Regions from separate parts of the Virgibacillus sp. W0181 genome, predicted to be linked through region 1. Evidence: riboswitches for the same ligand, from Rfam matches in the RefSeq annotation. Region 1 holds a riboswitch; the other holds the start of a gene.
The links. Region 1 has a riboswitch for thiamine pyrophosphate ahead of thiW (energy coupling factor transporter S component ThiW). Riboswitches for the same ligand answer to the same signal wherever they lie in the genome.
Positions count from the first base shown of each region.

Region 2: another riboswitch for thiamine pyrophosphate. It lies ahead of ACLIBG_RS04950 (ABC transporter substrate-binding protein); the one in region 1 lies ahead of thiW (energy coupling factor transporter S component ThiW).

Region 1 is NZ_JBPYCR010000009.1:34,959-38,295, forward strand. Features, by position in the region: gene thiD (bifunctional hydroxymethylpyrimidine kinase/phosphomethylpyrimidine kinase) at 1-58, opposite strand, end outside; gene tenA (thiaminase II) at 58-738, opposite strand; TPP riboswitch at 816-917, opposite strand; gene thiW (energy coupling factor transporter S component ThiW) at 920-1,423, opposite strand; TPP riboswitch at 1,729-1,837, opposite strand; gene ACLIBG_RS05710 (PadR family transcriptional regulator) at 2,449-2,772, shown strand; gene ACLIBG_RS05715 (permease prefix domain 1-containing protein) at 2,769-3,337, shown strand, end outside.
Region 2 is NZ_JBPYCR010000007.1:104,079-107,415, forward strand. Features, by position in the region: gene ACLIBG_RS04950 (ABC transporter substrate-binding protein) at 392-1,405, opposite strand; TPP riboswitch at 1,736-1,845, opposite strand; gene ACLIBG_RS04955 (ABC transporter ATP-binding protein) at 2,124-2,849, shown strand; gene ACLIBG_RS04960 (ABC transporter permease) at 2,966-3,337, shown strand, end outside.

The DNA of each region.
Region 1 (3,337 bases):
CAGCACCTCCGGTTGGATCGGTGCCTGCAATGGTCAGTGCGCATGGAACGTGCCCCATTATACACCCACCTTATTTTCCAATGGCCATACTTCACACGTATAAGCCATTTCCCAGAAACTCAGCTCAAGAAGACAGCTTTTCCGAAATGCATCTTTAATTCTAGCGATTTCATCTGTGTTTGCTTTCTCAGCAATTCCATCTAGTTGTTTGCGCATTTCCAGTTCGACAATACCCGGATCTGCATAAAAAGAAATCCACTCGTAAAATGGGTGATCCTCTTGGGGGTTGTATGTCCTTATCAACTCTTTTCCAATGGCGAAATAGGTCCACGGACATGGAAGCAGAGCGGCAACTAATTCTCCGAGACTACCATTATAAGCGTGATACATCATATGTTTTACATAATGATCGGCGGTTGGTGGTAATGGGTACCTTTGCAACTCATCATAGCCAATTCCAATTACATCACAAAAATTGTTATGGGGATGTGCTTCACTATTTAATACAAAATCTATTTGTTTATTAAAAAAAGCAATTTCCTCACGGGACGAGGCTTTCGAAATGGCCACCCCATACAAATGCATAAACGCAGTCAAATATTCGTAATCTGCTTTGACATAATGAATGAGAGCTTCCTTTGGAACATCTCCTTTCCCAATGCCCTGAACAAATGGGTGTTTAAAAATTGCCTCAAATACATCATTATTCTCTTCTCGTAATTGTTTGGTAAACGTCATAAAAATAGCCTCCTTGTAGTGTTTAATGGAAGCTGCAAGGGGGGGAGGAAAGTAGAATGAAAGAGGGAGTGTAAGTATTATTCCTTCAGCTACTTTCCTTCGCTGGTATTAACCAGATCAGGTTCAAAGGGACAAAGGATCATCTCCTTATCTCAGCGTTAGCACCCCTAGCAGTTTCGTCTTATTTTGCTACATACATTTGCTGGTGTAAACCTTCTGTTTGCTTTATCCGGGCAACAATAAACAAGCCAATAAGCGATCCGGATATACTACTAACGAGAAATGGCGGTAAAAAGAACAAAGCGCCGAAAGAAGTTCCAATAAGCAGCTTTGCGAACGGTACGGAAAAGAGGGCCCCAATAATCCCGGTTCCAACTATTTCGCCAAAAGCAGCCCAACTTTTTCTGCCCATATTCTTATACAAATAACCTGCGAAAAAGGCACCGATCATACCACCGGGAAAAGCTAATAACGACCCAAGTCCGAGCATATTTCGGAGGAGTCCGATCATAAAAGCAATCAGAACAGCTGGACCTGGTCCCAGCATGACAGCAGCAATTACATTAACCGCATGCTGAACAGGATATGCTTTTGCAACGCCCGCGGGAAACCAGAGCATTTGTGAACCTAAAGTGCCAATTGCGATAAAAACAGCCATTGTTGTAAGTAATCGTGTACGATTCAAACGGTAATTTCACCTCTTCTCGGTAATTTCAAACAAATTCCAGTTCGTTGAAAATGAAAAAATTCGAGTAATTGGATCTGTACTCTCAAGGTGCTCTTTCAAGGTTAAGGAAAAGATGATTGGTTATAGAAGAGGGCTCACTTGAGATCAGTTTGTGACAACTAGACATCTTTTTACATTTACGCAATCTATTGATATCACTTCTGAGCTTCAAGTCATCAGCAGCTATTATTAATAATGGTCAAAAACATAAAAAGCCGGATCCGTAAATAAGGACCCAGCTTGGAAGGAACGATCGTCGTATTGCATCGTAATTACTACTTCCCTCCGCTGGTATTAACCAGATCAGGTCCTTAGAGTCGAAAAGACACACTTTTCTCTCAGCCCATTAATAGGGCACCCCTAGTAGATTTCTATGGAATAATTTTGTTTGTATACTCACCATACCAAATACGCTGTCTTTTGTCATGCTTAATTTAGGAAAAAGAGTCTGGTAGATTTTTTTAGGAGATAATTTCACCATTAATATAGTATCTATGACCGTTTTAAGATAACAACTCATGGAGGGAATTGTCGTATCTATATTCATTTTTTAAAAGATAAGAATGTATATAATTTTGTGCATAGCTGTCTAGCTTCGACGTACAGGAAGTTCTAGTGCAAATCTTTTCGGTGGGGCGAGCATTTATGCGCAGTCCCAGGCGGAGCCACAGGACGTGGCGTTCTAAGCCTGCTAGCCCAGAAACTAGGCGACTTCCTGCAGCGCCTTGCGATAAAGAAGACTTGCCGATTGGCTTAGACAGAGGCTTAGTCGCCCTTATGCCCTTGGGTGAAAGTCATCATCGATTCGCAATGCTCATCGTGATTCCTTTATCTTAGTTGCTTCAGTCCAGTCGCTATGTTTCTAGGCAGGGCGCTTGCGCTTTTCTTTATATCAGCATAGGCTTCATTTTTTTATGTTAATACATTGCAATGCGATGTGCATCGTATTACAATAGTAGGAAATATGCGTTGGGGGTGTACCCGTGGACAAGGAAATGATGAAGGGAAGTATTGATCTTTTATTGCTCTCATTAATCGAACAACGTGATTTGTATGGTTATGAAATGACAAAAATTTTGAAAAAGATAAGTGATGATACGTATGAAATGAGTGAAGGGACTTTATACGCTTCATTAAAACGAATGGAACGGAAGCAATGGATTCAATCGTATTGGAAAGAACTCGATAAGGGCAGACGAAAATATTATTATATAACGGATGATGGAAAGCAAGAGCTCGTTAATAAACAAAAAAACTGGGAATGGATGAATACAATTGTCCGCAAAAGCTCTGAGGGTCTCGTATGAGTGTGAAATTAGATGCTTTCGTCCAAGCGATCAGCGCACAAATCGATGGAACCAAAACGGAGAAAGCAGAAATACACGAGGAAATCCGTGATCACCTGGAGCTTTCCGTTGAACATTGGGTGCAGGAAGGGTACAACAGAAAAGAGGCAGAGCAGTTAGCAATTGACCAATTTGGCGCGTCAAAAAAGATCGGCACAGAAATTCAAGAAGCGATGTTCCCTTATCGGAAATTATTATTGCTTGTGCTTGCAATCTCGTCGGTATGCTATTCCGTGCTTTTCTATGTCACTCAGCTGTTTGTGGAAGGTGACGCGCTCATTGTCTGGCTGGTCATTTCGATGGCATCGAGCTCCATACTTTTTTTATTCGCTTATCAGGCATTCCCTGCAATGGATCGTAAAAGGTGGTTGAACAGCACGCTTATCATTCATGTGTTCGTCTATCTTCTTGGTTTTTCAGGGGTACAGTCTAATCAATTTATTTCCGTAATATTTTCTTTTGTAGCTTTATTTATAGTTCTGCTCGGTATTGTACTCGTATACCGGACGACGATTGTTGATTTTTC
Region 2 (3,337 bases), on a different contig from region 1:
ACCACCACCTTTATATATGAAGAGACAAGCGTGCTTTTCTTTATAAGATTAGAATGTATATAACATTGTGTATAGCTGTCTAGCTTAAGCGCCCAGAAACTAGGCGACTTCCTGCAGCGCCTTGCGATAAAGAAGACTTGCCGATTGGCTTTAGACAGAGGCTTAGTCGCCCTTATGCCCTCGGGTGAAAGTCATCATCGATTCGCGGTGCTCATCGTGATTCCTTTATCTTAGTTGCTTCAGTCCAGTCGCTACGTTTCTAGGCAGGGCGCTTGCGCTTTTCTTATGACCCGCCAAGCACGCTATCCAATTTATACAATCGTTATAAAACCCGTTTCACAATTCAAGCTTATAATAAAAATTATTTTTTATTTCACCTGACTTTAACAGTTTAATCTTCAGGTAAAAATTCATTCGTAAATGCTTTGTCTACATCTACTGCTTCATCAATAATTTCATTGTCTAGTAGAAAGTCAGCAAACTTTTGCCATCTTTCCTGTTCCTGAATACCGAAACGCTCCGCATCATCCTGGTATCGAGGTGACAGCCATTCTTGACTTCTTTTAACTAATTCTGGATCCAAATCAGGCTCAGCATCAATTAAAACTTGCGCAGCTTCTTCCGGGTTTTCAATCGCAAATTCATATCCTTTCACCGCAGCCGCAGTAAAAGCTTTTACTGTTTCCGGGTCTGCGTCAATCATATCCTCGCTCGTTGCTAGAATTGGCGTATAGAAATCAAGCTTATCGGAATAATCGGCAAGATAAACCATATTCAAATCTACACCTCTAAGCTCTGCTTCAATTCCAGTCCAGCCGTAATAAACGAGTGAGAAATCAACGTCCCTTTCTACAGCGACGAAAAAGTCGGAATCACCGGTCGTAATAAAGTCAACTTCTTCTACATCTGCACCATCATTATTCATCAATGTTGTCATCATCGCTTTTTCCAAATCAGAGCCGTATGCACCAAATTTTTTCCCTTCGAAATCTTTTGGCTCGGTAATATCTTTTTCTACTGGTGAAGCATAGCCTGCAGTATTATGTTGTATCACTGCTGCAACTGAAACAATCGGCAACCCCTCCGAACGTGCTTGCGTTAAACCTTCTTGGTAGCTAACCCCAAAATCCGCTTTCCCTGCAGCAAGCAGCTGATTAACTCCTACTTCTCCGGGTAGTAAAATCTCTACATCCAATCCTTGTTCCTCAAAATATCCTTTTTCTTTGGCAACATAAATTCCCGTATGGTTCGTATTCGGTGTCCAGTCCAGTGCAAATTTCACCGGTGTTAGCTCAGCGTTATCGGCATTGTCTTCGGACGATTCATTTGTGTTCTCATTATCATCCCCGCACGCCGCCATCAATACAAGTACAAAAATAAATAAAAACGAATAAACTTTTTTCAACTGTATTCCTCCTTATGATGTTTCAACCTGTTTACACGTTTATGTGGAGTTGTTCCTTCATCTGCCAGCAATGAGACCTGCCATTGAGCTCAACCTAACTAATCCGTATAAAAGCTGCGGATATGGCCCAATATGCAAACACCTGCTACAAAAACAACGATGATAGATCACTAGAGTTTTAGCTGATTGTCATGTTTAATTTGGCAAAGTGAGTCGTATATTAACCCGAACACTGATCAATGGATTGAAGAAGTCATGGAATTATATTTTCCCGAACAAAATAAAAATGCGCCAAAGGTTCGGCCTTTAGCGCATCGGTTATTCACATTAAGATACATATGAAATGTTCCCTCCGCTGGTACCAACCAGATCAGGTTCAAAGGGTTAGCATCTTAAGGATGCAATCTCAGCCAGCATAACCAGCTCCCCCACATAAAAGCTATAAAATTGTACTTGGCGATAAGCCAAATGCTCAAAACGTCTTTTGAACATGTAATGCATTACAGAACTAGTATGCCATAAAATAGACCTCGTTGCAAATAGGGGGCGAGTTGACAGTAGGCAGGACCCGAACGAACGACAGTGCAATGCCAAAAAAACCTTTTTCATAAATGAATAAAAATAAAATGGAACTATTTACAATATAGGAAGAATCATATAAAATAAAAAGTGAGTAATCACTCATTAAAATAAAACTTCAATAACAAGGAGGGTAAACATGTCATTTATTACACTCGGAAATATTCAAAAAAGTTTTAAGACGGAATCAGTTTTAAAAGAAATCAATCTATCCGTTTCTAAAGGAGAACTTTTTGGGCTGCTTGGTCCATCGGGTTCAGGGAAAACGACACTCGTAAAAATTATTATTGGGCTTTTAGGTGCAACTGCTGGAACGGTACGTATTAATGACGAAAAAATTCCATCACTAAACGTAATGCAAAACGTTGGCTACATGGCACAATCAGATGCACTATACAGCGAACTTACCGGTCGGGAAAATTTAAGTTTTTTTGCCAACATTTATAAAATACGAAAGACAAAACAGAAAGAACGTATTCATGCAGTAGCTAATATCGTTGGTCTAACCGAACATTTGGATAAAAAAGTAGAACACTATTCTGGTGGGATGAAGCGCCGCATGTCCCTCGCTATTGCTCTGTTACATGAACCGCAGCTGCTCGTTCTTGATGAACCTACCGTTGGAATAGATCCAGTTTTGCGCGCCTCGATATGGGAGGAATTGAAGGAGCTTCAAAAGCAGGGGACGACCATATTAATAACAACACATGTCATGGATGAAGCAGCAAAATGTGATCGACTGTCATTATTGCGGGATGGGTATGTAACCGCAGAAGGAAGTCCAACAGAATTAAAAGAGCGGAGCAACACGAAAACCTTGGAAGAGGCATTTTTATACTTTGGAAGCGCCAGCTACTCTGTTTAAAATGATAATCGGCAAAATGGTATTTCGATGAACAAAGCGCCATGATAAAACAACTACTCACTACCAGAAACGTACCAATCACAATACATTAATATTTAACTTTGGAGGTGGTAATCATGCGTATACGCGCAATTATTAAACGAATTGTTCAGCAATTTATTAGAGATAAGCGGAGCATTGCACTAATGATGATTGCCCCATTGCTAGTTATGACCTTGCTCTGGCTTGTGTTGGATTTAGATCCTTATGAGCCTGTCATTGCAGTTACGGACGTACCAAATCAACTGGAGACGGCGTTGGAAAATCAAGACTCATCAATTAAAACATTAACGAAAAATGAAGCGGAAAACGCATTAAAAAACGGCACTGTCGATGCCCATGTAATGGTAGATAATTCGACTTTGAATATTATGATGGAAGGAAGCGACCCAACAGCGACATCAGCTGTTCAAAAAGTAATGAACGGAGCAGCAGATCAAATGAACCCA